DNA from 2 places in the Streptomyces sp. CA-251247 genome. Region 1 is predicted to be linked to the other one. Evidence: predicted binding sites of a transcription regulator. Region 1 holds the regulator's gene; the other holds the start of a gene.

Region 1 (15,626 bases):
CGGAGGTGCCGAGCGGGACGTTGTGGCCCATGCCCGCGAGGTAGGCCATGACCTGGTGGGTCTCCGCCTTGAACGACTGGCACAGCCACAGCCTGCGGGCGCCGGTGCGCTGCACCAGGGCGGCGAAGGGGGCGACCAGTTCGGGGTGGTCGGGCTGGAGCGGGTAGAGAACGGCGGGGTTCGTCGGGGAGTTCGGCGTGCTCATCGGGGAGTTCGGGGTGCTCATCGGCCTTCCTCGTCGTACGTCGCGATCACGGCTTTCGAGGGATCGAGGAAGTGGGCCGCGGCCGCGGCCACTTGGGCGTGGGTGACCTCGGCGAGCACGCCGCGGTAGGCATCCAGCCAGTCGAGCGGAAGCCCCGCCGCGGCGAAGCCGGCCAGCGCGCTCGCCTCCTCCGTCCTGGTGGCCAGGGCGAAGCGGGTGAACCCGGTGGCGTAGGCGCGGGCCCGATCCACCTCCCGCGCCGTGGGACCGGCGTCGGCCAGCTCGCGCAGGGCGTCGGTCACCTCCGCGGCCGTCCGGGCCGCCGTGCCCGGGGCGCCGGAGCACTCGACCTCCAGCCAGCAGCCCGCGCGGTACTCGCGCAGTTCCGCGGAGACCGCGTACGCCAGCCCGTGGCGGTCCCGCAGCCGCCGGGCGAGACGCGAGGAGGCGTGCCCGCCGAGCAGCAACTGCGCCAGATGCAGGGGTGCGTGGCCCGGGTCCGCCGCCGGCACCGCCGGTCCCGCGGTCAGCACCATCGCCTGTGCGGGGTCGTGCGAGGAGAGCGTGACCCGGCCCGGGAACGGCTCGGCCCGCTCGAAGCGTGGCAGCGTCAGCCCGGACGGCCCACCGCTCCAGCTCTCCAGGCGCTCCCCGGCCAGACGCAGTACCTCCTGCGGATCGCGGTCCGACATGACCAGCAGGACGGCCCCGTCGGGGACGACGGCGCGGGCGTGCAGCGCCTCGACCTCACGCCGGGACGGCGGGTCGTCGACGGGGGCGGGGTGGGGGCGGGTGAGCGGATGGCTGCCGAAGGCGTGCGCGAGGACCGAACCCCGCAGCCTCCCCAGCGGCCCCGGGGCCCGGGACGCACCGGCTCCGCGCCGCCGGGCGAGGGCGAGTTCGTCCTCGGTGTACCGGGGGCGCGTCAGGAGATCGGCGAGCAGGTCCAGCGCGCCGGGCAGCCCGGCAGAGAGCACGCTCGTCGCCAGGACCATGGACTCGGCGGTGACGACGGTGCTCAGCTCGGCGCCGAGATCCGCCGCGCGGTCGGCGATGTCCTGCCGGGTGCGCGCCGGGGCGCGGGTCCCGGTGCCCAGGCAGGCGGCGAGGAGCTCCCGGGTGGCGGCGAGCCGGCTGTCGCTGCACGCGTACGGCAGAACGAGCCGGGTCTCGGCGAGGGGCGCGCCGGGGGCCAGGACGGCCACCAGGCGCAGCCCGTTCGCGAGGACGGTCTCGGCGGTCTCGCGGTTCACCGCGGCCCTCCTACGAATTCGGTCACGACGGGCGGCGCGGCGAGCAGCGCCCGGGCGGCGTCGGCCACCTGGAGCGGGGTCACCGCGGCCAGTTCGGCGGCGGGTGCGCTGAGGTGCCCGCCGAAGAGCAGCGCGGCGCGGCCGTGGCCGACGGCCCGCGCGACGAGCGCGTCCTCCTGCCGGTGCGCGGCGACGAGGAGGGAGTTGAGGGCACGGCGGTGTACGTCGGCGTCCACCGGCCCGTCGGCGACGGCACGCAGCACCTCGCGCCACGCGTCCACGGCCTCCGCCGCTCCGGTCCCCGGAGCGCACCCCACCCGTACGAGCGCCACATCGGGTGCGGCCGAGGCGAGCCACTGCCCGTACAGGCCGCAGCTCATTCCGGCGGCGGTGAACCGGGGGTCGCGCCGGACCAGGCGCGGGAAGTGCGAACGCGCGAGGACCTCGGCGAGGACGACATGGGCGAGGTAGGCGGACCGCGAGGCGACGGGGTCGGGAAGGCGGTGGCCGAGGGCGACACCGTCGGTGGCGACGGTGAGGTGCAGAGGTACGACTGCGGCCGTCGCGGGGCGCGTGCTCCGGGGCGGCGGCCGGGTCGACGCCGTCCCGTCCGACGCGGGCCGCGCGCCCGCGAAGAGCGAGCCGACCGTCGCCGTCACGGCCGCCGTGTCGACGTCACCCACGACCGAGAGGACCATCCGGTCCGCCGTGTAGTGGCGGCCGAAGAAGGCCAGCGCCTCCTCCCGCGTCGTACGGGCCAGTTCGGACGCCGTGCCGAAGCTGTCCCGGGCGCCGGGTACGACGGACGCCAGGACGGTGTCCCAGATCCGGCTCCCCGCCGCACCGCGGATCTCCTCGGCGATCACCTCCGTCTCCGTGCGGATGGCCTCGGCGGACGGCGCGAACTCCCGCAGCCGCCGCGCCTCCCAGGCCAGCACGTCGTCGAGCATCGACGCCGGCACCGTCGTGTGGAAGACCGTGTGGTCGCGGTGGGTCTCGGCGTTGCACACCCCGCCCGCCCCCTCCACCCGCGCGACATGACTGTCCGTCGCGTCGTCCGCCGCGGACCCGCCACCGTCGTACGCCTCGCGCATCTCGTACGCCTCCGCGCGCGGGAACATCAGGTGCTCCACCAGGTGCGCCATGCCGTGGCGGCCGGGCGGGTCGTCGTCGCCGCCCGCCGCCACGGTGAGCGCGACGGCCGCGAGACCGCGTGCGTACGGAACGGACTCGACGACCAGGACCGGGCCGTCGGCCGGCCGCTCGACGTGCAGGCTCACGTCAGCGGCCGGAACACGGAGACGCACATCTTGCGGCTGTCGCCGCCGTCGAAGGGCTGCTCGCGCCAGCCCGCGTACCGCGCGGTGAGCTCCAGGCCCGCGATCGCGGCCAGCAGATCCAGCTCGCTCGGCCACAGATACCGCATGACCGTCGTCGCGGACCGGGGCGCATCGCCGTCCAGGAACAGCGTGTTCTGGAGCATCATGTTCTGCGACGCGGGCAGCACGCCGACCGACTCGATCATCACTCCGCGGTCGCCGACGGGGTACGTGGTGACCTCGTTGCTCTTGCGCACGTGGTAGTCGCTGGGGTCGAACGTCTCGACCACCACCGCGCCGTCCGCCGCCGTGTGCCGGGCGATCGCGTGCATCAGGGCGATCTGCTCGTCCACCGCCATCGCGCAGCACAGGACGTTGAAGGGCGCGAGGACGACGTCGAAGGTCCGGCCGAGGTCCAGGCCCGCGAAGTCGCCGCGCACCGGGGTGATCCGACCCTCGGGGTCCTTCTCGGCCAGCCGGGCGAGCATGCCCTCGGACGACTCGACGCCATGGACCCGAAAGCCCTGGTCGGCGAGGGGAATCGCCACCCGGCCGGTGCCGACGCCCAGTTCGAGGACGCTCGCGCCCTTCGGGGTGAGGGTGAGGAGGAACTCCCCGATGTCGGCGAGGTCCGGTGTGGCGGGGTAGACGTCGTCGTACACCGCGGCGAGCGCGTCGCTGTAGGCGGCGGTCACGGCGGCTCCGAAACCGCCCATGTCCGCGGGCAGTTCGGTGGCCCCGGCCGCGTCGGTGTCCGCGGGCAGTCCGGTCGCCGGTTCAGCGGTCTCGGTCGTCATCTCGGCTTCCTTCGTTCGCGGTGAGGTTGTTCTCGGGGTGGAGCGGGTCGATGCCCGCCTCGGTGAAGGCACGGGCGACGCGCTCCTCCAGCGATCCACCGTCCGGCGATCCACCGTCCAGCGGCCCGCCGTCCGTCGTCGCGTGGTCCGTCGTCGCGTGGTCGGACGTCGCGTGATCGGACGTCGCGTGATCGACGAGAGCCGTTGCCAGCGCAAAGCTGCGGTGCTGGCCGAAACTCATCCCTCCGTGCCCCGGCCGCGGGTCCTGCGGGTCCCACGCCGCGGCGACGCCGGGCGCGAGCTGCCGGGTGAAGAGCGAGGTGCTCTCACCGGCCCCGAGTCCCGCGACCGCCTCGACGACGGCGGCTTCCGCCTCCTCGTGGCGGCCATGCAGATAGATCACGATGCCGTCCCGGCGCGGGAAGTCGTCCGGGTCGGAGAGCGCCTTCGCGTGGTACCGCGCCCCGGTCCGCTCCAGCGCCCTGAGGGCGGCGGCCCACAGCCGTACCGCACCGTCCGTGTCCGTCGCGTGCAGAAAGAGCCGGCGTACGGGACCCGGAGGACTGGGCAGGGCGCGCGAGCCCATCACGTAGAAGAAGCCGGGCGACAGCGCCGGACGGCTCGCCTCCAGCGCCAGGTCGACGAGCTGTCCCGGCTCGCAGGGGCCGGGGGTGAGCAGCCGGTCGGCGGGCACGCGGGCGGTGATCTCCGGCAGTCGTACGACGAGTTGGTCCCCGTCGGGCCGGCGCAGCACCTCGATCAGCCGGCCGCGCACCGGCGTCGTGGCGTGCGGCACCCCGGCGGCGAGCCGCCCTTCGAGGCCGGCGTCACGCAGGCTGCGGCGCGGCGGGGTGTCCGCCTCCCGGCGGTGGGCGCCGTTGCCGGCGTGGAACTCCTCGTACAGCGCGTTGCTGAGCCGGCCGCGCAGATCGCGCGGACTGTCGGCGGTCAGCGGCCGGCCCGCGACGGCGGCCGCGAGGCCGTCGGCGCGCACGGACACCCGGTCCAGGGCGGCGGCGAGCCGTGGGGCAAGCGTCTGTGCGGGCGCTTCGGCGGTGAGGGTCATGGGGTGCTCCCGGACGAAGGGCCGAGCCGCAGCGTCGCGACGGCGGCGGCGGGGTCGAGCAGAAGGGTGCGGCCGATGCCGGCAGCGGCGCGGGCGACGGGGTTGAGGACGGCGTGCGCCTGCGCGGTGGCGATCAGCCGGTCGTACAGATGCCAGCCCGCGAAGGCGACGGCCCGCTCGGCGAGACCCGGATCGGGGTCGCGGCACTCCAGATAGCCCTCCCAGAACGCCGCGATACGGGGGATGTGGCGGCGCAGCCCGGCCGATCCGCGCTCGACGATCTCCTCGTGTGTGAGGTCGAAGCCGAGGGCGGGAGCGTCCTTGTCACCGGTCGGCGCGAACACCGAGTACGTCGCCTGGAAGAGCCACTCCCCGGCGAACGCCCCGACGTCCCGTGCGGCGTCGGCCAGCCGGAACTCCTCCCAGTCGCACAGGTGCAAGGTGCCCTCGTGCAGGATGAACTGGTCGAAGCGCAGGTCGCAGTGGGCCGGTGTGCGCGGCGCCGCCCGCTCGGCCTCCCGCAGCCGCCGGAGAGCGGCCACGGCATCGGCGTCGTCCTGCACGAGCTTCCACGCGGCGATCTGCGCCATGCTGCGGTCGCCGACCTCGCTCCAGGGGAATGCCTCCAGCCAGCGCAGCGGCGGCAGCGGGGCCTCGCTCGTGTCGATCCCCTCCACGCCCTGCGGGTCGAGGGAGTGCAGGGTGGCGACGGCCCGGCCGGCGGCCCGGCACAGGTCCTCGCCGAAGTCACCGTCGAGGGCGGCCTCCGAGCCGGATCGCGCGCCGGGCAGCAGCCGGTAGGCGCTGATCGCCGCGTCCTCGTGGGTGCCGAGATGCTCGGGAACCCGCAGCGGGGACTCCGGCGTCAGCCCGGCGGCCAACTGCTCGAAGACAAGGGCGCGTTGCAGTTCGGGGCTGGTGCCGTCGGGGCCACGGGCCACGGTCTTGACGAAGACCTGTGCGCCGCCGCCGGTGGTGCCGGCCCAGTTGTCGTTGCGTCCGCCGAACGACGTGAGCCCGTCGGGCACGAACGGCCCGAGGCCCAGACGCTCCAGCAGCTCGGTCACCTGCGGAGCGGCCTCGGTGGGCCGGTACCGCAGCAGAGCAGGCTCGGTCGTGGTGGTCATGACTCTCCCTGGGGGACCGCGCGGCGGCCCTCCTCGTCGATCAGCTCGGCGGTGAAGTCGAGATAGCCGTGCAGCTCGTCGCTCCACCCGCCGTAGGTGGCGAAGTCCTGCATGTGTGTGGCGACGCGCAGCACGGCGCACCGCCCGACGGCCACCGGGTCGGGACCGGGGCCGTACGTGTCGAGAAAGCCGCGCCGCAGGTCGTCGTTGCCGAAGTACGGCATGGCCCAGGCGAGTTCGACGAGATCGCCGAGCATCCACCCGAGGTCCAGTTCGGGCCGGCCCACGGCCAGGTCCTCGCCGGTCAGCAGCGCCACGCGGCCCCGGCTCAGGGGCGGTATCAGCGCGCCGACGGAGGCCCAGCCGTGGACCAGGTGTGTGCCCCGGGCGGCGTCGTCCGCCCAGGAGGCCAGCCGTGCGGTCCGCCGCTCGCCCCAGACGTCCCGGGCGAGCTCCCGCAACCGTCCTGCGGAATCCGGGAGTTGTTCCCCCGCGATCCACGCGCCGAGCCGTCGCAGTCCGGGCGGGGTCCGCGGCGGGCCCGGTACGCGGACCCGGTGCACCGCCCGCAGGGTCCGGGCGGCCGAGACCAGTGAGTGGGCGGCGAGCCGCCTGGCCTGCGGACGGGGGTCCCGCAGCCAGGCGGCGAGGGAGGCCGACCCGGCGGCCCGGTGGAGCAGCCCGTCGCCGTACGGTTCCGCGACGGCGGCGAGCGCGGCCCCCGTCTCGGGACCGAGGCGCGGTACGAGGGGTGCCAGGGGTGCGGTGAGCGGCCGGGCCGCGAGCGGTCCGGGCAGATGCCACCAGAGGAAGCCGCCGCCCGGATCGTGCAGGACCCGGGTGAGCTGGAGGTCCGTCCCGTACTCGGCCACGGGAGCCGCGGTGGTCACACGGCCGCCTTCGCCGTGGCGCGCGCGACACACAGGTCGTACAGCTCGTTGAGCGGCGCCGAACCGCCATCCGCGACCTCGCCCGTACTGGCGCTCTCGGCGACGATCGTGGGCGCGAGCACCACGCCCGGCCGGTTGCGCAGCACCTCCAGATGTCCTTGGACCACGGGGCTCTTGAGGGAGCCGGGCGGAAGAGAGGGTGCGACACCCACCAAGGCGTCGGTGGAGTGGAGGGCGAGCATCAGTGGTGTGTCGGCGGCGCCGAGCGCGAACCTGCTCACGAAATTCAGGGTGGCGGGATGCACCAGGACGAGATCGGCCCAGCCCGCGATGTCCACGTGCGGGACATTCGGCCCGGAGAATTCGTTCCAGTCGTCGACGACGACATCCCTTTTGGACAGTACGGACACGGCGTCCCGGGAAACGAAACGGCATGCGGACCGGGTGAGCGCGACCCGTATCTCCGTATCGGGAAGGGAATTGTTCAGCCAGTTGATCCAGAAGGGCAGAAAGGCCACCTGGAGCGCTCCCGTTCCGACGACGAGTACGCGTCCGAACCGTGTGTCCGGAAGATCCATGACGCCTCCTCGTGGGCTCGGCGGACGGGACGGGGCCGGGGTCCGGCCGGCAGCGCGGGCGCGCCGGCCGGACCCCGAGGCTCAGCTCACGGCAGGCGTGATCAGCACTTCTTCTCGACGGTCTTCGCGGCGAGGGAGCCGAGCGCGGCGGCACACTGCTGCGAGGAGCGGGCGGTGATGATGGTGGCGCGGATCGCCCACGGGATGGTGGGGCTGAACGCCGGGGCGGCCTCCTTGCCGTCGTGCAGGCCCAGCTCCTCGGCCGAGGTGTAGGCGGTGTAGCCGTCGAACAGGTCCTTCTCGGAAACGTTCTGCATGAGAATTCCTTCGGTGGGTAACTGCCCTTTCGGGCTTATCCGTTGCGGACAGATCGATAGTGGCCCACCTCGCGGACCCGGCACCATTGGCTGTTGCGGCAACGACCGTTGCGGCATTGCCGCTCGGGGCATGGCCGGTCACGGCATAGCCGCAAGCGCCCATTCCCCCCGCACATATAGAGGGACTAGAAATACCGGGGTGAACACACCTGACGCAGAACAGCCTCCGGCCGAGCGGCCCGCGCTGCGCGCGCTGCTCTCGTATGCGCGGCCGCACCGCGGAGTCCTCTCGGTGGTGCTGCTGCTGACCCTGCTGGGCAGCGCCGCCGGCCTCGCCCAGCCCATGGTCATCCAGTCGGTTCTCACCAAGCTGATGACCGGCAGCAGCCTGCGCGACGACATCCTTCTGCTGGTCGGGCTGCTGGTCCTGTCGGTGGGACTCATGTGGTCCCAGGCCTGGTTGAGCGAGCGCACTGCCGAACGCGTGGTCCTCCAGGTCCGCCGCGGCCTCATCTCCCGGCTGATCCGGCTGCGCACCAGCGAGCTGGACCGCACCGAACCGGGCGGCCTGACCACCCGCGTCACATCGGACTCCACGCTCGTGCAGCACGCGGCCACCGGCGGGCTCATCCAGCTCGTCGACGGATCGATCCATCTGCTCGCCACCATCGTGCTGATGGGCATCACCAGCCTGCCGCTGCTCGGCATCACCTCGGGCGTGCTGCTCGTCATCGGCGTCGCCATGGGCGTGGTCATGCCGCGCATCCGCCGCGTCACCACCGAGGCACAGCGCTCCGTCGGCGACATCGGCGCCGCCCTCGACCGCTCGCTGGGCGCCGCCCGCACCGTGAAGGCCAACGGCGGCGAGGCGAAGGAGACCGAACGCGCCACGGCGGCCGCCGAGAGCGCCTACCGCGCCGGACTCACCGGCGCCCGCTACCACGCCATGATCGCCGTGCTCTCCGGCCTGATCGTGCAGGCGTCGTTCCTCGCGGTCATCGGGTTCGGCGGCGCGCTCGTCGCCACGGGCACCCTGGACCTGGCGGCCCTGATCGGCTTCCTGCTCTATCTGTTCAACCTGGGCGGGCCCGTGCTCTCGCTCGTCGGCGGAACGACCGCGCTCCAGCAGGGGCTCGGCGCCCTCGCCCGTATCGAGGAGGTGCGCGAGATGGAGGCGGAGGACGACGTGGACGAACAGCCCGCCGCCCCGGTCGGCCCGCCGCCCCGGGTCACCGTCGAGAACCTGACGTTCGGCTATCCCGGACGGACGCCCACGCTGGTGGGCACCAGCTTCACCGCGCCCGCCGGCGAGGTCACGGCGATCGTGGGCCCCTCCGGGTCGGGGAAGACCACCGTGTTCTCCCTGATCCAGCGGTTCTACGACCTGGACGGTGGCAGCATCCTCCTCGACGGCACCGACATCCGCTCGTTCACCCGGGCCGAGCTCAGACGCCGTATCGCCTATGTGGAGCAGGACTCACCGATGCTTGCCGGCACGATCCGGGAGAACCTCCTGTACTCCGCGCCCGACGCGAGCGAGAACGACATCGCGGACGTGCTGCGCAAGACGCTCCTGGACGGCTTCGTGGCGGGCCTGCCCGACGGGCTCGACACCGCCATCGGCTCCCGCGGCCTCGCCCTGTCGGGCGGGGAACGCCAACGCCTCGCCATCGCCCGCGCGTTGCTGCGTCGGCCCCAGGTGCTCCTCCTCGACGAGGTCACCGCGCATCTGGACGGCCTGAGCGAGACGGCCCTGCGCAAGACCGTCGAACAGGCCGCCGAGGACTGCACGGTGCTGCTCATCGCGCACCGGCTGTCCACCGTGACCTCCGCCGACCAGCTGATCCTCTTCGAGGGCGGCCGGGTTCGCGACCACGGGCTGCACCAGGACCTGCTCGCAAGGAATGATCTCTACCGGGACCTCACCGCGACCCAACTGGCCGCGGCCCACTGAGCACCACCCCGACACACTGTCGTGAACCGTCAGTTCTGACCACACTGAAGGACCGAAGGACCCCCCATGAACGACACCGCCCCCACACCCGCCCCCGTCCAGGACGACCGCTTCGGAGAGCTGCGCATCCGGCTGGAGGGCCAGGAATCCCTGCTGGTCGAGGGCGAGGGGATCCCCCGGATCACCCTCGACCGCACGCCGGACTCGGAGAAGGACGACCACATCGCCATCGGCACCCGTGATCCCGAGCAGCTGACTCTGCGGATCGACGGGACCCCGGCGAAGCTGACCCCGTCCAAGGGCCGTCTGACCCGGCGCTCGTACGCCGTGGACGTCGACCACGCGGGTACGTCGTACCGCCTGGTCCCGGACTCCGTCCCCAGCAGCCGCCTCGTCCGTGACGGCCGGCACATCGGCGACTTCTCCTCGGACGGCGACGGCCGCGTGATAGCGGAGTGGCGCGAGGGCGCGGAGATCGAGCCGCTGGACGCGTCGGTGGGCTACGCCCTCGCGGCGGCCTTCGGCACGGGGGCCCAGCCCATGTGGATGATGGCGATCGACGCGGTGGCCACGGCCCTTCCGTAGCGGGCGACTTCGGGCGCAACGGCGCCGAGCTGTGCGGACGCTCCGGCGCGGAGCTGTCCGTGCGCTCCGGCAAGGAGCTGTCCGTACGCACCGGCGGCCGGCGGGCTGTCCCCGAGCAGGCGCCCGGAGACGCGAAAACGCCGGACAGGCGGGGAGATCCCCGGCCTGTCCGGCGTTCGCGCTCACGCGATCGCAGGCGCTCGCCTCGCCGTCAGACGCGTACGCCCCTGATGTCGTCCGCGTACAGGTTCGACACGAGCGCCGCCTCGAAGCGCGACTTCAGATTCAGCTTCCGCACGATGCTCGTCGTGTGCGCCCTCACCGTGCGTTCGGCGATCCCCAGCCGGCGCGCCACCCACCGGTTCTGCTCGCCGCTCGCCAGCAGGAGCAGCACCTCCAGCTCACGCTCCGTGAGCCGGGTGAAGTCCAGTACGTGTCGATCGGTCACTGATATCAAGGCTGCCTCCTTCATTGATCGTTCACCGTCCCCCGTCCATCGACCGGTCCGGGCCCTCGCAACGTCTTTACCGTTGAATTACCCTCTCCTTGATCACTTCGGTGGCTCGCGCAGCATCTGACCCATGCCCGCCGGGCCATCGGCAGGACGGCACGGGGGGCAACAGTGAGCGGCGCAAGCCTGTCCATACTCGGACTGACAGCCACGGAGGAGCGTGTCTACCGGCACTTCCTGAGGAATCCGGACACCTCCGCCGAGGACATCCATGTCCTCCTCCACGCAGCGCGCGAGGAAGTCGAAAAGGTGCTGGAGCGGCTCACGGAGCTGAGCCTGCTGCGCACGGGAGAGAGCGGCGGGACCGTCGCCGCCGACCCGGAGAACGCGGTGGACCGCCTCACCGATCTGCGGCTGCGTGAACTCCACGACCAGCTCCGCCAGGTCACCCAGTCCCGGCATCTGATCGCCGGGCTGCGGGCCGAGCAGGACGCGCGCCCGCTGGTGACCCAGGGAGTCGAACGGCTGGAGGTCCTCGCCAGGCTCCGCGACCGGATCGACGACCTGGCCTTCTTCGCCCGCGAGGAGATCCTCTCCGTCGAGCCGTACACGGCTCTCACCCCGGAGAACATCGCGCACTCCAGACCGCTCGACACCCGCTGTCTGCGGCGCGGTGTCCGCATCCGCAGCGTGGTGCTGCGCGAGGCGCTCGACCATCCTCCGACCGTCGCCTATCTGCGCGAACTGACCGTGCAGGGCGCCGTGATCCGCGTCGCCGACAGTCTCTCGGAGCGCATCCTCGTCTACGACCGGCAGACCGCGCTGGTCCCCGTCGATCCGGTGGACACCGCCCGCGGTGCGCTGGTCACCCAGCAGGCCGGGCTGGTCTCCAACATCCTGGCGCTCTTCGAGAAGATCTGGGACCACGCGACGGATCTGCCCGCCCTCACGGACACGGAGTCCACGTCGTCGGGCGTGCTCTCCGGTGTCGAGCAGCAGGTCCTCGAGGAGATGTGCCGGGTGGCCAAGGACGAGACGGGCGCCCGGAACCTGGACATCTCGGTCCGTACGTACCGCCGTCATGTGGCCGATGTGCTGCGCATCCTGGGGGCCAGCAGCAGACCGCACGCGGCCCTGCTGGCCCGGGAGAAGGGCCTGATCTAGCAACGGCGGGCGGCCGGCGTCACGAACGCGGCGCCTCGGCGGGCGGCCGGCGTCACGAGCGCGGCGCCGCCTCCCGCCATCCCGGCGATCCCTCCCTGAGCGCGGCCGTGAGCCGCTCGTGTACGACATCCGTTCCGGCTCCCCCCGCCGAATGGACCCGCAACCAGATGCGGTCCTCCTCCACCCGCTGCCCGCAGACCCAGTCCGCGGGCAGCATCCCGATGAGCCTGATGACGGCGATCTCCCCCGGCGCCGCGTCGGCGGCGACGCGGACGGCGTGCAACTCGGTGCATCCCCCCGCTGCCGCGAACCCCCCTGCCCCCACAGGCCCTTCCACCCACGCGGGCTCGCCGGTCTCCGCGAACCCCCCTGCCCCCACGGCCCCTTCCGGCCCGGCGGGTACCTCCCGCGCCCTCTCGACCGGCACCCTCACTGCCAGCCGTTGACGCACATCGCCACGCTGCCCACCACAGTGGAGAAGGGCTTCGGCAGGGGCAGCCCACAGAGCTTCGCGGCCACCTCGGCCGCCCTCCCCGACTGCCCGTGCACACCCTGACCGCCGATGTTCCCGGCCTCTGCCGGGCCGGCCAACGCCTGGGCCGGCGCCGCCAGTGCGAGCACGGCCACGCCCGAGATCAGAGCCGTGGTGCTCTTCCTGGCAACAGTGCTGACGCTCATCGCTCATTCCCCCACAAACCTCGCGTGCTGACTCTTTCCTGCCGGCGAGTTCCAGCCTGCCAGCGGGTCCGGACGCACTCCACCGAGATCGCTGTCAGCTTGCTGCACCGGGGGGTCAGCTATATGCCAGCGGACAGCACGACGGCGGGGCCGGAGAGCATGTCGCTCTCCGGCCCCGCCGGGTGTCCTGCTGAAAGCCCTGGACCGGCAGCCCCGGACCGAAAGGCCCTACTCGGAGGTCCGCTTGGGCCGCCACACCACCAGCGCGCTCGCCTGCTGCACATCCTGGTACGGCACGAGATCGCGCCGGTACGAGGCGTGCACCTGTGCCTCACGCTGCTGCATGGCCGCCGCCGCGCCCTCGACCGCCGAAGCCAGCTCGGCGACACGGGACTGGAGCGCCGCGACCTGGTTCTCCAGCTCGATGATGCGCTTGATACCGGCCAGGTTGATGCCTTCGTCCTGCGACAACTGCTGGACGGTGCGCAGCAGTTCGATGTCGCGGGCCGAGTAACGCCTGCCCCGGCCGGGGGTTCTGTCGGGAGAGACCAGACCGAGCCGGTCGTACTGACGCAGGGTCTGGGGGTGCAGGCCGGACAGCTGGGCCGCCACCGAGATCACATACACCGGTGACTCTTCGGTCAGCTGATAGGGGTTCCGGCTGCGTCCGCTCCGGCCATCCATCTCATGCTCCCTTCGCGGCCTGGAACAGCTCGGCCCGCGGGTCCTCTTCCGCGGTGGCTTCGCGGTAGGCCTCCAGCGCTTCCTTCGCCTTGTCGCTCAGCTCCTTGGGGACCGCGACCTCGACGGTGACCAGCAGATCACCGCGGGTGCCGTCCTTGCGGACGGCTCCCTTGCCACGGGCCCGCATCGTACGGCCGTTGGGGGTGCCCGCGGGCAGTTTCAGCGTGACCGGCGGGCCGCCCAGGGTGGGCACCTTCACCTCGCCGCCGAGCGCCGCCTCCGTGTAGGTGACGGGCACGGTGACCGTGAGGTTGTCGCCCTTGCGGCCGAAGACGGGATGCGCGTCGACGTGTACGACCACGTACAAGTCGCCCGCGGGACCGCCCCGTTCGCCCGGGGCTCCCTTGCCGCGCAGCCGGATCCGCTGGCTGTCGGAGACACCCGCGGGGATCCTGACCTGCATGGTGCGCGAGGAGCGGGCGCGCCCGCTGCCCTTGCAGACCTCGCAGGGGTCCTGCGCGATGAGCCCGCGGCCCTTGCAGTCCACACACGGGTCGGTCAGCGAGAACGAGCCGCTGCCGCCGCGCGAGACCTGGCCGGTGCCGACGCAGGTCGGGCACACCCGGGGTGTGCCGTTCTTGTCGCCGGTGCCCGCACACGCCTTGCACGCCGCCGAACTGGACATCCGCAGCGGGACCGTGGCCCCGTCGACCGCCTCGGTGAAGCTCAGCGTCACCTCGGACTCGATGTCCTGGCCGCGGCGGGGCTGCGTCCGCGTACCCGCGCCGGTGCCGGCGCCGCGGTTGAACAGCCCGCCGAAGACGTCGCCGAGGCCGCCGCCGAAACCGCCGGCGCCGCCGCTCTGCGGCCCGCCCTGGGCGCCCCCGAAGAGGTCGCCCAGGTCGAAGTTGAAACTGCCGCCGGCGGCACCGGGCCCGGCCCGGAAGCCGCCGTTGCCGAAGAGGGCGCGCGCCTCGTCGTACTCCTTGCGCCGCTTGGGGTCGCCGAGTACGTCGTTGGCCTCGGAGATCTCCTTGAAGCGCTCCTCCGCCTTGGTGTCGCCCTTGTTGGCGTCCGGGTGGAACTCGCGGGCGAGCTTGCGGTACGCCTTCTTGATCTCGGCCTCGGTGGCGTCCTTGGGGACGCCGAGAACCTTGTAGTAGTCCTTCTCGACGAAGTCCTTCGTGCTCATCGACGTCCCTCCTCTCGGACGATCATTGCGTCAGCCCTCGTCCGGGCCACCGCTCTCCTCGTCGTTCGCCGTCTCGTCCTTGGGGGCCGCGCCCGGCTGGGGCTCGGCCACCGCGACCCGCGCGGGGCGGATGGTCCGCTCGCCGATGCGATACCCCGGCTGAAGCACCGCGACGCACGTGGTCTCGGTGACGTCCGGTGCGTAACTGTGCATCAGCGCCTCGTGGATCGTCGGGTCGAAGGGCTCGCCCTCCTTGCCGAACTGCTGCAGGCCCATCTTGGCGGCCGCCGTCTCGAGAGATTCGGCGACCGACTTGAACCCGCCCACGAGTTCCCCGTGTTCACGGGCGCGGCCGATGTCGTCGAGCACGGGCAGGAGCTCGGTCAGCAGAGCCGCCGTGGCGATCTCCTTGACCGTGATCCGGTCGCGCTCCACACGACGGCGGTAGTTCTGGTACTCGGCCTGGAGCCGCTGGAGGTCGGCCGTGCGCTCGTTGGCAGCCGTACGGACCTGGTCCAGCTGAGCCGTCAGACCGGCAATCTTTGCTGCGTCCCCTGCCGGGGCCGCCGGGCCCTCCTTCTCGGAGGGCTCGGCGGGCTCGGCGGCGTCGTCAGATGTCGCGCCGGAGGGGACGGAGGGGTTCTCGTCGTGCTCGTCGAACCCCGGAGTCTCCTCCGTCACGCGGCACCACCCTGACGCCCGGAGTCCTTCTCGTCGTCGACGATCTCGGCGTCCACGACGTCATCGGCGGCGTCCGCGGACTGACCCGCGGCACCGTCCTGCGCGCCCTCGGCGCCACCGGCGGCCTGGCCGGCCTGGGCGTCGGCGTACATGGCCTGGCCCAGCTTCTGCGAGACGGCGGCGACCTTCTCGGTGGCGGTGCGGATCTCGGCCGAGTCCTCGCCCTTGAGCTTCTCCTTCAGCTCGCCGAGCGCCTCCTCGACCTCGGTCTTCACATCGCCCGGGACCTTGTCCTCGTTGTCCTTGAGGAACTTCTCGGTCTGGTAGACGAGCTGCTCGCCCTGGTTGCGGGACTCGGCGGCCTCGCGGCGGCGGTGGTCCTCGTCCGCGTACTGCTCGGCCTCCTGGCGCATCCGGTCGACCTCGTCCTTCGGCAGCGAGGAGCCGCCGGTGACGGTCATCTTCTGCTCCTTGCCCGTGCCGAGGTCCTTCGCGGTCACGTGCATGATGCCGTTGGCGTCGATGTCGAAGGCGACCTCGATCTGCGGGACCCCGCGCGGGGCCGGCGGCAGACCGGTCAGCTCGAACATCCCGAGCTTCTTGTTGTACGCCGCGATCTCGCGCTCACCCTGGTAGACCTGGATCTGCACCGACGGCTGGTTGTCCTCGGCCGTCGTGAAGATCT
Region 2 (15,626 bases), 1.2 Mb from region 1:
AGCCGGACGAGCAGACCGTAGGCAGCGGGCTCCAGTTCGGGGTGGACCTCGCGTGCCATCTCGCCGGAGGACGCCCTCGCCCGGCGCAGAAAGACCGCCAACTCCCGCTCCAGGGCCAGGAATTCGTGGTCCACGCCGTTGTCGGCCTGCGGGCCCGCTTCCCCGCTCGTACCGCTTTTGTGCACGTCAGCACCCCTCGCGCGCTTTCCCGATCCCGGATTTTGCTTCCAGCGATTCACACGTTCGCTGCTCCGTCAGTATTTCGCAGGCGTAGACCGATGGCAGCTCCCCACCCCTGACCCTCCGGGCAGGTCTACGTGCGTAGCTTTCCGCATGGCATGTCCACACCATATGGCTGGAGCGGGCGCCTGCCGGCACGTCCTCAGGTCCCCCACCGAGATCTTCGGAGGCACGCTTGTGCCCGTGCAAAGATCCGGAACGACCGTTCCCCTCCGCCCCGCGAGGAGATCCCGCCGCTCCCTCATCGCAGTGTCCGGCGCACTCCTCGCTGTCCTTTCCCTCCTCTTCACCCTCCCCGGCACCGCCGGCGCCGACGACGTCCCCCCTCGGGGCTCCGCCTATCTGGGCATGGGCGTCATCGCGCACGACGGCCAGGGAGGACTGCCGCGCAGCAGCCGCGCCGCCCAGTCGGAAGGCGTCGACGTCTCCAGCCACCAGGGCAACGTCGACTGGCCGACGCTGTGGAGCAGCGGTGTGAAGTGGGCCTACGTCAAGGCCACCGAGGGCACCTACTACCGGAACCCCTACTTCACCCAGCAGTACGGCGGTTCGTACGACATCGGGATGATCCGCGGCACGTACCACTTCGCCACGCCCGACAGGACGACCGGTGCCGCCCAGGCCGACTACTTCGTCAGCAACGGAGGCGGGTGGTCGCAGGACGGCCGCACCCTCCCCGGCGCGCTGGACATCGAGTGGAATCCCTACGGCGACGCCTGCTACGGCAAGTCCCCGGCAGGCATGGTGACCTGGATCGGGGACTTCCTGAACCGCTACAGGGTCCTCACCGGCCGGGACGCGGTGATCTACACCGCCACCACCTGGTGGACCCAGTGCACCGGCAACTACGCCGGCTTCGGCGCGAGCAATCCGCTGTGGATCGCGCGCTACAACACCACCCCCGGCACCCTCCCCGCCGGCTGGGACACCCACACCATGTGGCAGTACACCTCGTCCGGACCGACCGTGGGCGACCACGACCGTTTCAACGGGGCGTACGACCGGGTCGTGGCCCTCGCGAACGGCTGACCCCTGTACCGTCCGGCAACCGCCGGAACGGCCCTGCGACCGCACCGCCCCGCGTGTTCCCTGGTCTCAGGACCAGTGCGCGGGGCGGTCGAGTGTTCCCGGCAGCCTGGTGGAGGCATCGCCCCGGGCCGCGTTCAGCTGCGGCTGGGTGACGAAGAAGCTGCCGGTCAGGTCCGCCCCCGACAGGTCCGCGTCCCGCAGGTCCGCCCCGATCAGGTCGGCGAGGCGCAGATCGGCGCCACCGAGGTCGGCGGCGATGAGATACGCGCCGCGCAGGCTCGCTCCCCGCAGGTCCGCACCCCTGAGCCGGGCGCCCATCAGGTCCGCTCCCCTGCGGTCCTTCTTCCGGCGGCCCGCTCCGGCCCGTACCAGCTCGCTGGTGCGCAGCAGGACCACGTTGATCCGCTGCCGGTGCGCCGCCACGTCCAGTTCCGCGAGGGCGTCGGGCCCGAGATCGGTGAGCGCCTCGGTCTCCGTCAGCAGGCCCCGGATCTCGCCGTGCAGGGAGCGGGCCGGCTCCAGGGTGAGCGCCTCGTTCAGATACCAGAGCAGCTCGTGGAGCTGACGGACGACGGGGAACACCGCGAACATCTGTGCGGCCGTGTCGGGGGCCGACCGCCAGTCCTTGCCGCCGAAGGTCGTCAGGGAGACCTTCTGCCCGGCGCCGAAACAGTCGTAGACCGTGCAGCCGGTGAAGCCGCTCGGCCGCAGCCGGGTGTGGATGCCGCAGCGGAAGTCGGCGGCGAGGTTGGGGCAGGGGGTACCGGCGTCCTTGTCCAGCGCGAAGTCCGCGGACCGGGTGAAGGGCAGGGCCACACAGCACAGCCCGAAGCAGTTCCCGCAGTCCGCCCGCAGCTCGCCGTTCCCGGCCGGTCGGGACGTCGTGTTCATCGCTCCATTGTGGCGGACCGGGCGGGACCCCCGGCGCACGGGCGCCGGGGGTCCCTCTGTCCGTCATGTCATCCGTGCGAGCAGGTCAGCCGCACTGACCCGCGGGACGGTCCCTGCTGACCAGGTCGGTCCAGCCGGTGGTTCCGTCGATCCAGACCACCTGACGGCCGGAGACCGCGGCCGGGGAGATCTGCTCACCGCGGTTGCAGGACAGCCGCTCCTGCTGTGAGCCGTCGGTGGTCAGCTGCCAGATCTTCGGCAGCGTCTCGTTGCGCAGCGCCAGGTCGGGCAGCTGGCTGTTCACCGTGACGGCGGTGTCGGAGACCGTGAGGTCGAAGGAGACCAGCGCCTTCGGCTTGCGCTCCGAACTGATGTCGACCGTGCCGGTGCCGTCCAGCGCCGACCTGCGGATGCCCATCTGGCCCTCGTCGTTCAGGTTCTCGTCCACGAGCCAGAAGGCGTGGGTCGCGTTCACCCCGGTCTGTCCGAGGACCTGCGGCTCGCCGAGCTGCTGGGCCAAGGTCGCCTTGCCGGTCTTCAGGTCGAGGATCTCGACGCCGAGCTTGTAGTCGTCCGGGGTCGGATACAGCTTGGCGTAGGAGAGCTTGCCGTTCCTGATCGCCGGCAGGGCGGTCAGGATGTCGAAGCCGCCGCCGTCGACGAGCGTGGGCCGGGTGTCCCCGGGACGCAGATAGCTGACATGGCGGTCGCCGAAGATGCCGGACGTCTCGAAGACGACGACACCGTTCTCCACCCGCAGTCCGCTGATGCCGCTGAACGAGGTGTAGAGCTTCTTGATCGGCCCGCCGGCGACCGGCCGGGACAGGATGTCCAGGCTGGTGGTGCCGTACGCCGCCCACACGACGGTCTTGCCGTCGGTGGCCGGGTAGACGTGGTAGCGGCCGTCGTTCGGACTGACCGGCTTCGCCGCGCCCTTGCCGTCGGTGCGGCCCGTGTAGACGGAGTACGGCTCCGAGCCGTCGTCGTTGGACTGCGAGACGACCCACTGGCCACCGCCGGCCTGGGCGCCGGTGCCGGTGGTGTTGATCTTGCCCAGCAGCTGGTCGGAGTCGACGCCGAGGGCGTCCTCCCAGCCCGCCACGATGCCGTGGGCGTTGAAGGAACGCTTCACGGCGTTCAGCTGCTTGGCGTTGACGCCCAGGTCCTTGGCGGCGGCGAGGACGGCGTTGCGGCCGTCGGTGAAGCCGTCGAGGGGGGTCAGGTACTCCGCGAGCGCCTTGTAGACGATCCGGTCGGCGAGTTCGCCGCCCACGTCCTGGCGCAGGTCCCACAACGCGCCGGAGAAGATCGTGGAGTTGAGGTGCACTCCGCCGTTGTCGGTGGAGTAGGTGACCCCGAGGAAGTTCTTCGAGGTCTGCGCACCGTCGTTGAGGTCGCGCAGCGCACAGGCGCGGGGCGCCGCCGTACGGCAGAGGTCCTCGCCGATCAGACCCGAGTCCGGGTCGTCCATGGAGGCGCCGGACGCGGCCAGGTCGATGGCGTTGCCGAAGTAGTCGGCGATGGCCTCGTTGAGGGCGCCGGACTGGCCCGCGTAGACCAGGTTGGCGGTGTTCTCCACGACGCCGTGGGTCATCTCGTGGCCGACCACGTCGAGGTCGGCGGAGAGGGGCTTGTACTCCTCGTCGCCGCCGCCGTAGACCATCTTCTGGCCGTCCCAGAAGGCGTTGACGTACGGGAAGCCGAAGCTGGTGACGCCGACGAGGGAGTTGACCGTCATCCCGCGGCCGTCGAGGCTGTCGCGGCCGTGGGCGTCGCGGTAGTAGTCGTAGACCCGGCCGGCGGCCCAGTGGGCGTCGACCGCGCCCGCGTCGGTGGCCTCCTTGCCGACGTCCTTCGACGGGTCGGCGAACTCCTTGATGCCGCCGGGCCAGACGCCCAGGACGTCATTGACGTCCAGTTGCCGCGCGTCCCAGGTGGTCAGCGTGTTCTTGCTGCCGGCCGCCATGCGCTCGGTGTCGCTCATCAGGTACTTGGCGGCGTTCCCGTCGAAGACGAGATTCAGGCCGACCTTGGTCCCGTCCAGCTTGACGCCCGTGCCCTCGCTGCCCGGGATCGCGTCCGCCGTGGCGGAGCCGGCTCCTCGCGCGGCCGCCTTCGGGCCCGTGCCCGACGCGCCGTTGCGCTGCTCGGCCAGCGTCTTGATGCTGCTGAACTGCAGGACCGGATAGCCGGCGCGGGCGTCGATGAAGACCTGCTGGAGCACGGGTTCACCGGTGGTGGGGTTCGTGCCGCGCACGGTCACCTGGTGGGAGAGGACGCCCTCGCCCCGGGGAATCACCACGAGGCCCGCGACCGAGCCGGTGAGTGCGGCCGCGCGGGCGGAGGTGGCGCCCTTGGCGCGGATGGCGTCCGCCTTGCTGAGCGTCTTGCCGCCGAGCCGGGCCGCCGTCGCGGCGACCGCCCGTCGCACCGCGGTCTCGTTGCTCACCGTGGCCGTGGTGCCGGTCTTCAGACCGGTGAAGTACTTGCCGGACGTGCCGGTGACGACCCGCTTGCCGCCCTGGTGCTCCATGCGGACGACGTACTGCCCGCCGAACACCGGTATCCCGTGGTGCTTCTGCTGGAGCCGTACGGCTTCTTCCTTGCCGCGCTCGACGGTCGCGACCGGAGCGAGGTCGCGCCGGGCGTCCGCGATCCGGTAGCGGCTCTCCTTGGCGTCCAGATGGCCACGGGCCGCGTCCGCGGGGCTCGCCTTGGCGTCCGCCGCCTCCCTGATGCCGTCGACGAGCGACGGGGTGGCCGTTCCTGCCCCCGGCAGGACGTCGGCGGGCGGTGCGGCCACCGGCGGGGTGGCCGCCTGAGCCGGTACCGCCGTCAGCAGCAGCCCTGCCGCGCCGAGCAGCGCGGCGAGACCGGTCCCCCTGGTAACTCCCGGTCTCCGTGTGCTTGTTCTGGCCTTGCGCACAGTTCGTACCCCTCCCACGTGCTGGTCAAGCCGTAAAGGTGGTCATGGCCATGCAACCTGTGAGGCGCCAACCGATCAATGTGGTCGACGTGTTGACAAGTGGACACGCACACTTGTGTGGTCCGTGAAGACAAGGTGAGAATCCGATGCATGAGCGAGGGGGAACTGCAGACCCTCGGCCTGGGGGCCGCCGAGGAACGCACCTACGAAGCACTGCTCAAGGAACGGGGACTCCAAGCGGAGGAGCTGGCCCGTCTCCTGGGACTGCCACGCGACCGTCTCGACCTGGCGCTCGGGCACCTCGTCGAGCACGGACTGGCCGTCCCGGCCGACGGGGACGGCGCGCTGCCGCATCCGGCGGCGCCCGCCGCCGCGATCCGTACGCTCATCCACCGCCGCCAGGCCGAACTGCATCTGCGCTCGGCCGAGCTGGAGCGATTACGCATGACCGCGGACCGGATCGCCGGACGGCTGATGTCCGGCTCACCCACCGCCCCGGAGGGCGGGATCGAAGTGGTGACGGGACCGCGGGCGATCGGCGAACGGGCGGAGTACCTGCTGGCGTCGGCGGAGCGCGAGGTCGCGATCCTCGACCGCCCGCCGTATGTGAAGGGCCCGCGCGACGGCAGTGCCGGGCAGGCCGGGCTCGGTATCGAAGCACTCCTCGACCGCGGGATCGAGGTACGGACCGTCCTGGACCGGGACGGACTCGCGACACCGGGCCGGATGGGCTCGGTGGCCGGTCTGGTCGAACGGGGACTGCGGGCCCGGGTCACGACCGCCGTCCCCACCAAACTGATCTGTGTGGACCGCCGGATCACCCTGCTCCCGCCGACCGACGCGGCGGACCCGAGGGCCACCGCCCTGGTCATCGGCGACGCCCTTCTGCACAACGCGCTGGTCCCCCTCTTCGAGACGGTCTGGGAACGCGCCACGCCCCTCGGCGGCCCGGACGGCGAGGACTGCGCGCTCCCGAAGGCACAGAAGGAACTGCTCGGTCTGCTCGCGGCCGGCCTCAAGGACGAGGCGATCGCCCGCCGGCTCGGGGTCCATGTGCACACCGCCCGCCGCAGAATCAGCCATTTACTGGCGACGCTGGGCGCGGAGACCCGCTTCCAGGCGGGCGCGCAGGCGACGCTGCGGGGCTGGCTGGACTGACGGAGCCGGGGCCGGCGCGGACCGCCGCGTGGAGAGGCACTCGTGGAGAGGCGCTCATGGAGTGTGATCGCCGGCTCTGCCGTGATCACTGGACTCACCGCCGTCGGCGGGCAAGATGGCCTGATGACGTGGTTCGCTCTCCCGAAGAGACTGCCGAGGTGGCCGGCCGTCGCGCTGCTCACGGCCGTCACGGCGTGCGGTGGTCCGGTCTCGGCCACTCCCGACACGGGTGGCGGCCGCTCGCCCCTGCCGCCGGGACCCTCGCCGCAGTCGTCGGCGGCGCCGTTCGCCGGGCCGGCCTCCGCCGGAGTGCTGCTCGACGAGGACGGCGTGCACTACTGCTCCGCGAGCGTCGTGGACAGCCCGCGGGGCAATGTCGTCGCCACCGCGGCCCACTGCGTCTTCGAGTACGGCAGCTACATGGAGAACGTCACCTTCGCCCCCGGCTTCGCCGGCCCGGGCAACGGCAAGGCGCCCTACGGACGGTGGAAGGTCCGCGCCATCCAGGTCGACGACCGCTGGCGCAGGAACACCGACGCCTCGGATGCCGTCGACTACGCCTTCCTCACGCTCGAACCCGATGCGAAGGGCCGCGACGTCCAGGACGTCGTGGGCGGCACCCCCGCCGACTGGGCCTCCTCGGCCGAACGCCGGGTGACGGTCGTCGGTTACCCCAACGCGGAGCACAACCCGCAGAACCGGCCCATCTCCTGCACCACCGACACCCGGCAGGACCCGGAGCTGGACGTGTCGCTGCTGATGGAGTGTGCCGGTTTCTGGGACGGCACGAGCGGCGGCCCCTGGCTCGCCGACTACCGCAACGCCGAGCACCCGGGCCGGATCATCGGCGTGACCAGCGGCGGACAGACGGACCGCGAGTCGACGGCGGTCCGCTTCACCGCGGATGCGCGCAGGCTGTACGACAAGGCGGCGAAGGCCTAGGGCCTCGCGTTTGGATCTTGCCGGGCGGACAGCACGGAGCCCCGGGCGGAGGGGTGTTCCCTCCGCCCGGGGCTCTCGCGTCACCGGGCTTCCGTCAGGCCGCCGCGGACACGGCGACCTCCGCCGGGGCCAGCGCGATCTCCAGCACCTGGCGGACATCCGTCACCGGGTGCACCTCCAGCTTCTCGAGGATCTCGGCCGGGACGTCGTCCAGGTCGGCCTCGTTCCGCTTCGGGATCACGACCGTCGTGGTACCCGCCCGGTGAGCGGCCAGCAGCTTCTGCTTCAGACCGCCGATCGGCAGCACCCGTCCGGTCAGCGACACCTCACCGGTCATCGCCACATCCGTACGCACCAGCCGTCCGGACAGCAGCGAGGCCAGCGCCGTCGTCATCGTGATGCCGGCACTCGGGCCGTCCTTGGGGACCGCGCCCGCCGGGAAGTGGATGTGCACACCCCGGTCCTTCAGGTCGGCGACCGGCAGTTCCAGTTCGGCGCCGTGCGAGCGCAGGAAGCTCAGCGCGATCTGCGCCGACTCCTTCATCACGTCACCGAGCTGACCGGTCAGGGTCAGTCCCGAGCCGCCCGTCTCCGGGTCGGCCAGCGACGCCTCGACGAAGAGCACGTCGCCGCCCGCGCCGGTGACGGCGAGACCGGTGGCGACACCGGGCACCGCGGTACGGCGCTCGGCCGGGTCCTGCGCGGACTCGGGCACGTGGTGCGGCCGTCCGACCAGTGCGCGCAGCTGCTCGGAACCGACGGTGAACGGCAGTTCCCGCTCACCCAGTTCGTGCTGGGCCGCCACCTTGCGCAGCAGCCTGGCCACCGAACGCTCCAGGTTCCGCACGCCGGCCTCACGGGTGTACTCGGCGGCCAGCTTGCGCAGTGCCGAGTCCTCCAGGACGACCTCGCCGGGCTCCAGGCCCGCCCGCTCCAGCTGACGCGGCAGCAGGTGGTCCCTGGCGATGACGACCTTCTCGTCCTCGGTGTAGCCGTCCAGCCGGACCAGCTCCATACGGTCGAGCAGGGCCTCCGGGATGGCCTCCAGGACGTTCGCCGTGGCGAGGAACACCACGTCGGACAGGTCGAGTTCGACCTCCAGGTAGTGGTCGCGGAACGTGTGGTTCTGCGCCGGGTCCAGGACTTCGAGCAGCGCGGCCGCCGGGTCGCCCCGGAAGTCAGAGCCGACCTTGTCGATCTCGTCCAGCAGGACCACCGGGTTCATCGACCCGGCCTCCTTGATGGCCCGGACGATCCGGCCGGGCAGCGCGCCCACGTAGGTGCGCCGGTGACCGCGGATCTCGGCCTCGTCGCGTACGCCGCCGAGCGCGACCCGGACGAACTTGCGTCCCATCGCGTGTGCGACGGACTCGCCGAGCGACGTCTTGCCGACGCCGGGCGGGCCGACGAGTGCCAGGACCGCGCCTCCGCGCCGTCCGCCGACCACACCGAGGCCTCGGTCGGCACGCCGCTTGCGCACCGCCAGGTATTCGGTGATCCGCTCCTTGACGTCCTGAAGACCCGCGTGTTCGCCGTCCAGGATCGCCTTGGCGCCCTGGATGTCGTACGCGTCCTCGGTCGTCTCGTTCCACGGCAGTTCGAGCACGGTGTCGAGCCAAGTGCGGATCCAGGAGCCCTCGGGGCTCTGGTCGCTGGACCGCTCCAGCTTCTCGACCTCCTTGAGGGCCGCTTCGCGGACCTTCTCGGGCAGATCGGCGGCCTCGACACGGGCCCGGTAGTCGTCGGACTCGTCCTCGGCGCCGTCGCCGTCGAGCTCACGCAGCTCCTTGCGCACGGCTTCGAGCTGCCGGCGCAGCAGGAACTCGCGCTGCTGCTTGTCGACGCCCTCCTGGACGTCCTTGGCGATGGACTCGGCGACATCCTGCTCGGCCAGGTGCTCGCGCAGCTGCTCGGTGGCGAGCTTGAGGCGGGCCACCGGGTCGGCGGTGTCGAGCAGTTCGATCTTCTGGGCCGTGGTCAGGAAAGGTGAGTAGCCGGAATTGTCCGCGAGCTGCGAGACGTCGTCGATCTGCTGGACACGGTCCACGACCTGCCAGGCGCCGCGCTTCTTCAGCCAGTCGGTGGCGAGAGCCTTGTATTCCTTGACCAGGTCGGTGACCTGTCCGGGCAGCGGGTCGGGAACGGTCTCCTCGATCCGGGTGCCCTCGATCCACAGAGCGGCGCCGGGGCCGGTGGTGCCCGCGCCGATCTTCACGCGGCCGCGGCCGCGGATCAGGGCACCGGGGTCGCCGTCGGAGAGCCGGCCGACCTGTTCGACCGTGCCGAGCACGCCGGTGGCGGCGTACTGGCCGTCGATCCGAGGAACAAGAAGCACCTGCGGCTTGCTTGCCCCACTGGAGCGGGCGGCGGCCTGTGCGGCCTCCACCGCGGCTCGTACATCGGTGTCGGAAAGGTCCAGAGGCACCACCATTCCGGGCAGCACGACCTCGTCATCGAGCGGCAGCACGGGCAGGGTGAGTGGTGTGGACGTCGAAGCCATGATCTCCCCTTAGGCAGTGAAGTTGAGCTATGTCGACTCAATGCATGAGGGGCCGCAGATGTTCCCCGGCCCTTGTTCGCTCTCAGCGATCAGCCCTCCCGGTGGGAGAGACCGGTGGGCCGGCAGGGGGCCGCTCGGCCGAATCGCCCTCGGCGGGACCGCCCGGTCGCCCATACTGCGGCGACGGGACCACGGCCGGAGCTCAGCCCTCCTGAGCGGAGCACCGGACGCCGGCGGAGCGATCCGAGGGAGGTGTGCGGCCGATGACACGTCTCGGGCGCGGCACGGCGGGGGCAGTGGTGGCGGTGTTCCTCATGGCCCTCGCGGCGGGGTGCGGGCAGGGCGGGGACTCGGGCGCCGAGGACGGCACGGGTGGCCCGCAGAGTTCGCCGGCCTCTTCGGCCTCTTCCGCCTCACCGCCGTCATCTTCTTCTGCGCCGAACCCTCCCCCGCAGACCTCTCCACCTCCGCAGCCCTCATCGCCGCCCGCTTCGTCGGGGACCGCCCCGCCTCCCCCGGCCGCCGGACGGCAGCTGGTCGCGATGACGGTCACGGGCGGGATCGCCGGTGTGCACAACCGGCTCGTGGTCCGCGAGGACGGCACCTACACGACCACGTCGAAGACCGGGGCGGAACGTTCCGGCCGGATGAGCCCGGCTGAGCTGGCCGAGCTGCGCGGGGCCCTGAAGAGGGCCGATTTCGCCCGGCTGCCGAGCACGGCGACCGGGAGCCCCGTCATGGACGGATTCACCTACCGGATCACCCACGCAGGCCACACGGTCACGACGGACGACACCGCGGAGGTGCCGCGGCTGCGCGAGGTGATCGCGGCCCTGCCCGAGCGGTAGGGCCGGCGTCCGGGTCCGCATGCCACGACCGGAGTACGGCCCGGATCAGACCGGGTCCGTATGCCACGACCGGCGTACGGGCGCGGATCAGACCGGGACCGGCGTACGGGCGCGGATCAGACCGGGTCCGGCATACGGCTCGCGGTGCGTGCCCAGCGGCGGACGGCGGGCCAGCAGGCGAGACCGGCGAGCAGGGCCAGCGGATGGCCCCAGTCGGTGAGGGGGTCCGTGAAGGCCAGCAGGTCCTGGAGAAGCATCATCGCGACGAAGCCGAGGACCGTGACCCGCAGAACGGGGCTCAGCAGTCCGGCGAGCGCCCCGATGGCGGCCATCAGCCCGAAGCTGATGCCGTAGTCGAGGCGGTGCAGCGAGGTGGCGGGCAGATGACCGGCGGCCACGGATATACCGACCGGGACCTCGGTCGCCAGCGTCGCGCCGACATGGCCGACGAGAAAGACGAGAGCGGTGCGCGGACCGCCGATGCGGCGTTCCAGCGCGGTCAGCACGACGACGAAGGTGATGGCGTACCCAGACGCCGGACCGCCGGCGATCCACAGCGCGCTCGCGCCGAGAACCAGCAGCGGCCTGTCCGCCAGATGGGCGACATCGGTGCTGGATCCGTGCAGCAGCGAGGAGACGGTGGCGGGGTCCCCGTAGCGGGCGAACAGGGAGGTCGCGAGCAGGACGAGGAGGTACCCGAAGGTGAAGGGGGTGCCGGCCGGTGTGGGCAGCAGCCGCAGAGCCTGCCGCCACCAGGGCGCCCGCGGGGCGCCGGCGGCCGGAAAGGACACGGCGTGAGGCTGTGCGGCGCGTACGGGCCCGGTCCGCTGCGCCGGGATCGCGGGGAGCAGCTCCGTGAGCGCGGCCTGCTCCCTGAGCACCGGATCGGTACGGCCTTCATGAGCCGGGTCCGGTGTGGTGCGGGCGCGCGGGGCTCCGTCGCCCGCGGTGGTCCGGTCGCGCCTGGTCCGGTCGCCCTTCGTGTGCTGGTGCACGGCGTGAGGCCCCTTTCGCCAAGCCCCCGAACAAAACCCCACCCAATGCGATCAGCGTGACCCGCGTCTATGACGTACGCCACACGAGGCAACCTCCGCCCTCGTCCGTGCGTCGCGGGCGGGACGCCCGGACCGCACACCGGGCCGCCGGATCCCGCCGTGCCGCTCGTGTTCGCCGTCGGCGCGAACGCGGCACGCGTGCGGACGCCGCCCCGGGGCAGAAGCCCCTCGGGCCCGCGCTCCGGAATATCGGTTTGTTCCGGTCGCGCCGTCCCGCAAGCATGGTCGACGCCATCGACGGCCAGCCATCCGGAGGTACTGCCATGCCGCTGCACGCCGACGCCGAAACTCCCGTCACCCTCGACCGGCGCGAGGGGCCCTACGGGGAGATCGTGCTGCGGCAGCGCGGTGAGCACCACGAGATCATCGCCAACGGTTGCTTCCTGATGGACACCTCCGACGGGCGCTCCGAACGGCTGCTGGTGGACGCGGCGAGCGAGACACTCACCGCCAACGGCAAACATCCGTCCGCCCTGCTCATCGGCGGACTCGGGGTCGGCTTCTCGCTGGCCCACGCCGCCGCCGACCCCCGCTGGCGCCGGATCACGGTGGTCGAGCGCGAGCAGGCGGTCATCGACTGGCACCGCACGGGACCGCTCGCCCGGATCTCCGGCGAGGCACTCGGCGATCCCCGTTGCGTGATCCTGCACACGGACCTCCTCACACATCTGCGTGAGTCCGCCGATCACTACGACGCCCTGTGCCTGGACATCGACAACGGACCCGACTGGACCGTCACCGACGACAACGAGAACCTCTACTCCCCGGACGGACTCGCCGCCTGCCAGGCCCGGTTGACGCCCGGCGGAGTACTGGCCGTGTGGTCGGCCCAGCCTTCTCCGGCTTTTGAGGATGCGTTGCGGAATGCCGGATTCACCGGGGTAAGAACCGAAGAGATCCGCCTTGCCCGAGGCGTACCTGACGTGGTCCATCTCGCCGTTAGCCCTGCGTAGCCGGGACGCCGTGACTGCCTTTACGCTGCTCACCTACACACCGGATCAAATAACCAGATGCAACTCGCGAGAACGCGTACAGGGGCGGGCGATGGAGCAGACACACACCACGCACAACGGCGTCGCGGCCACGCCAGGCGCTCAGCGCCGGGTGCTGGTGGTCGAGGACGACTCGACCATCGTGGACGCCATCGCCGCCAGGTTGCGGGCCGAGGGCTTTCTCGTCCAGACGGCCTCCGACGGCCCGGCCGCCGTCGACGCGGCCGAGGCCTGGCAGCCCGACCTGATGGTCCTCGACGTGATGCTTCCGGGCTTCGACGGTCTCGAGGTCTGCCGACGGGTCCAGGCACAGCGCCCGGTACCGGTGCTGATGCTCACGGCCCGCGACGACGAGACCGACATGCTCGTGGGGCTGGGCGTCGGCGCCGACGACTACATGACGAAGCCGTTCTCGATGCGTGAGCTGGCGGCCCGGGTGCATGTGCTGCTGCGCCGGGTGGAGCGTGCCGCGCTCGCCGCGGTGACGCCGCGCAGTGGGATCCTGCGTCTCGGCGAGCTGGAGGTCGACCACGCCCAGCGCCGCGTACGTGTCCGCGGTGACGACGTGCACCTGACGCCCACCGAGTTCGATCTGCTGGTGTGCCTCGCGAACACCCCGCGCGCCGTCCTGTCCCGCGAGCAGCTGCTCGCGGAGGTGTGGGACTGGGCCGACGCCTCGGGCACCCGCACCGTCGACAGCCACATCAAGGCGCTGCGCCGGAAGATCGGCGCCGAGCGGATCCGTACGGTGCACGGCGTCGGATACGCCCTGGAGACGCCTGCCCCATGAGGCGCCGCCTCCGGGACGAGCCGCCCGGCCGCCCCGACCGGCTGAACCGGCTGCGGTCCGCCTCTCTGTCGATCTCGATCAAGACCAAGCTCGGCGGGCTCGTCGTCGTCTCGGTCTTCATCACCACGGGACTGCTCGTCGTCGCCCTGCGCACGGAGACCGAGCTGCGTTTCATCACGGTCTTCTCGGTGATAGCCACGCTGCTGATCACCCAGTTCGTGGCGCACGGCCTGACCGCGCCGCTGGACGAGATGAACACCGTGGCCAAGGGCATATCGCACGGTGACTACACGCGCCGGGTGAGCGGCGCCGACCGCCGTGACGAGCTCGGCGACCTCGCCTCGACGATCAACCGCATGGCGGACGACCTGGAGGCGGTGGACCGGCACCGCAAGGAGCTGGTCGCCAATGTCTCGCACGAGCTGCGGACCCCCATCGCCGCGTTGCGCGCCGTCCTGGAGAACGTGGTCGACGGGGTCTCCGCCGCCGATCCCGAGACGATGCGCACGGCGCTGAAGCAGACCGAGCGGCTGGGCCGGCTGGTCGAGACGCTGCTGGACCTGTCCCGGCTGGACAACGGGGTCGTGCCCCTGCGGGCCCGGCGCTTCGAGGTGTGGCCCTACCTCTCCGGGGTGCTCAAGGAGGCCAACCTGGCCGCCGCCCAGCGCCGTGTGGCCTCGGGCTCGGGCAACCACACCCGTACCGACGTGCATCTCCACCTGGACGTCTCTCCGCCCGAGCTGACCGCGCACGCGGACGCCGAACGGCTGCATCAGGTCGTCGCCAATCTGATCGACAACGCGGTGAAGCACTCGCCGCCGCACGGCCGTGTGACGGTACGGGCGCGGCGCGGCGCCCAGCCGGAGTCGCTGGACCTGGAAGTGGTCGACGAGGGCCCGGGCATTCCCGAGCAGGAGCGCCACCGGGTCTTCGAGCGGTTCAACCGGGGCAGCATCCTGGCCCCGCACGGCAAGGGCAGCGACGGCGGTACGGGTCTGGGCCTGGCCATCGCGCGCTGGGCGGTGGATCTGCACGGCGGCCGCATCGGCGTGGCCGAATCCGCCCGTGGCTGCCGGATCAGGGTCACCCTTCCGGGAATCCCGTCGCCACGCGGTTGACGTAGGGTTCGAACCGGAAGCGGCCGTTCAGCGTGCTGTTCTGTGAGGACGGGCCCGCGCGGCCGGTCACACGGCGGGCCGGAGGGCCATGGCCGCGGTGTCATCGACCCGCGGCGCGCTCGAACCGTGCTTGTTTCCCGCCATTGTCAGCCCCGAAACCCGCCTTTCGGTGTGACTTGCGCGACGATGACCAGCCCGGCCTGCATCTCCCGGCCGGGGAGGCGTAGCCTTAATTCCCGCTGTCCATCACCTTGTGAAGCGGAAGAGGGCGGTTGCCGCCGTGTCGTCTCAGTCCCCCAGTAACTCGAGCATCTCGACCGACCAAGGCGCGCAGGGCGAGAACCCTGCCGCCGCATTCGGGCCCAATGAGTGGCTCGTCGACGAGATCTACCAGCAGTACCTCCAGGACCCCAATTCCGTCGACCGCGCCTGGTGGGACTTCTTCGCCGACTACAAGCCGGGCGGCGGCAGCTCTGCCGCCACGGCGGCGAAGCCCTCCGACGGAAGCACGGCCGCGGACGCTGCTCCCGCGCAGCCCGGTACCGCAGCCGCGGGGGCTGCGGGTACCGCCGGTCAGACCGGCAGTGCCGCCGCGAACGGCGTGAGCGCCGCTCCGCAGGCCGCACCCGCCGCGAAGGCCCCGGCCGCGCAGCCCGCCGCACCGGCTCAGGCCGCTCCCGCGGCGAAGGCGGCCCCGGCCGCCGCGCCCGAGGCCAAGGCGGCACAGCCCGCTCCGGCCAAGGCCGCGCCGGCGAAGGCCGCACCCGCCAAGGCGGAGCCCGCCAAGGCCGCACCGGACACCGAGGCCCCCTCGGGTCCCGAGTACGTGACGCTGCGCGGCCCCTCGGCCGCCGTTGCGAAGAACATGAACGCCTCGCTGGAACTGCCGACGGCCACGTCCGTGCGCGCGGTCCCGGTGAAGCTGCTCTTCGACAACCGCATCGTCATCAACAACCACCTCAAGCGCGCCCGGGGCGGGAAGGTCTCCTTCACCCACCTCATCGGGTACGCGATGGTGCAGGCCCTCAAGGCCATGCCGTCGATGAACCACTCCTTCGCGGAGAAGGACGGCAAGCCCACCCTGGTCAAGCCGGAGCACGTGAACTTCGGCCTCGCCATCGACCTGGTGAAGCCGAA

What was found. Region 1 encodes HspR, which represses chaperone genes until heat shock. Its sites were predicted from a motif close to TTGAGNNNNNNNNNCTCAA; they were not measured.
Region 2: lon (endopeptidase La) is a predicted target of HspR. The motif match lies at 9,709-9,727, and genes of this name have one in related genera.

The regions. Positions count from the first base shown of each region.
Region 1 covers NZ_CP191861.1:4,340,615-4,356,240, reverse strand. Annotated here, with positions in the region: gene lxmJ (F420-dependent peptide dehydroalanine reductase LxmJ) at 1-226, opposite strand, end outside; gene ACQPWZ_RS19235 (M16 family metallopeptidase) at 223-1,458, opposite strand; gene ACQPWZ_RS19230 (M16 family metallopeptidase) at 1,455-2,738, opposite strand; gene ACQPWZ_RS19225 (class I SAM-dependent methyltransferase) at 2,735-3,574, opposite strand; gene ACQPWZ_RS19220 (T3SS effector HopA1 family protein) at 3,555-4,640, opposite strand; gene lxmK (class V lanthionine synthetase subunit LxmK) at 4,637-5,767, opposite strand; gene ACQPWZ_RS19210 (hypothetical protein) at 5,764-6,657, opposite strand; gene lxmD (peptide terminal cysteine decarboxylase LxmD) at 6,654-7,235, opposite strand; gene lxmA (lexapeptide family class V lantibiotic) at 7,337-7,552, opposite strand; gene ACQPWZ_RS19195 (ABC transporter ATP-binding protein) at 7,752-9,506, shown strand; gene ACQPWZ_RS19190 (hypothetical protein) at 9,573-10,091, shown strand; gene ACQPWZ_RS19185 (LuxR C-terminal-related transcriptional regulator) at 10,303-10,539, opposite strand; gene ACQPWZ_RS19180 (helix-turn-helix transcriptional regulator) at 10,714-11,706, shown strand; gene ACQPWZ_RS19175 (hypothetical protein) at 11,759-11,989, opposite strand; gene ACQPWZ_RS19170 (hypothetical protein) at 12,136-12,384, opposite strand; gene ACQPWZ_RS19165 (heat shock protein transcriptional repressor HspR) at 12,613-13,068, opposite strand; gene dnaJ (molecular chaperone DnaJ) at 13,070-14,260, opposite strand; gene grpE (nucleotide exchange factor GrpE) at 14,291-14,941, opposite strand; gene dnaK (molecular chaperone DnaK) at 14,938-15,626, opposite strand, start outside.
Region 2 covers NZ_CP191861.1:5,500,218-5,515,843, reverse strand. Annotated here, with positions in the region: gene ACQPWZ_RS24585 (MarR family winged helix-turn-helix transcriptional regulator) at 1-185, opposite strand, end outside; gene ACQPWZ_RS24580 (lysozyme) at 418-1,269, shown strand; gene ACQPWZ_RS24575 (pentapeptide repeat-containing protein) at 1,336-2,160, opposite strand; gene ACQPWZ_RS24570 (M4 family metallopeptidase) at 2,246-5,086, opposite strand; gene ACQPWZ_RS24565 (helix-turn-helix domain-containing protein) at 5,237-6,244, shown strand; gene ACQPWZ_RS24560 (trypsin-like serine peptidase) at 6,368-7,186, shown strand; gene lon (endopeptidase La) at 7,281-9,686, opposite strand; gene ACQPWZ_RS24550 (protealysin inhibitor emfourin) at 10,229-10,534, shown strand; gene ACQPWZ_RS24545 (rhomboid-like protein) at 10,651-11,529, opposite strand; gene ACQPWZ_RS24540 (spermidine synthase) at 11,853-12,542, shown strand; gene ACQPWZ_RS24535 (response regulator transcription factor) at 12,634-13,371, shown strand; gene ACQPWZ_RS24530 (HAMP domain-containing sensor histidine kinase) at 13,368-14,489, shown strand; gene ACQPWZ_RS24525 (multifunctional oxoglutarate decarboxylase/oxoglutarate dehydrogenase thiamine pyrophosphate-binding subunit/dihydrolipoyllysine-residue succinyltransferase subunit) at 14,770-15,626, shown strand, end outside.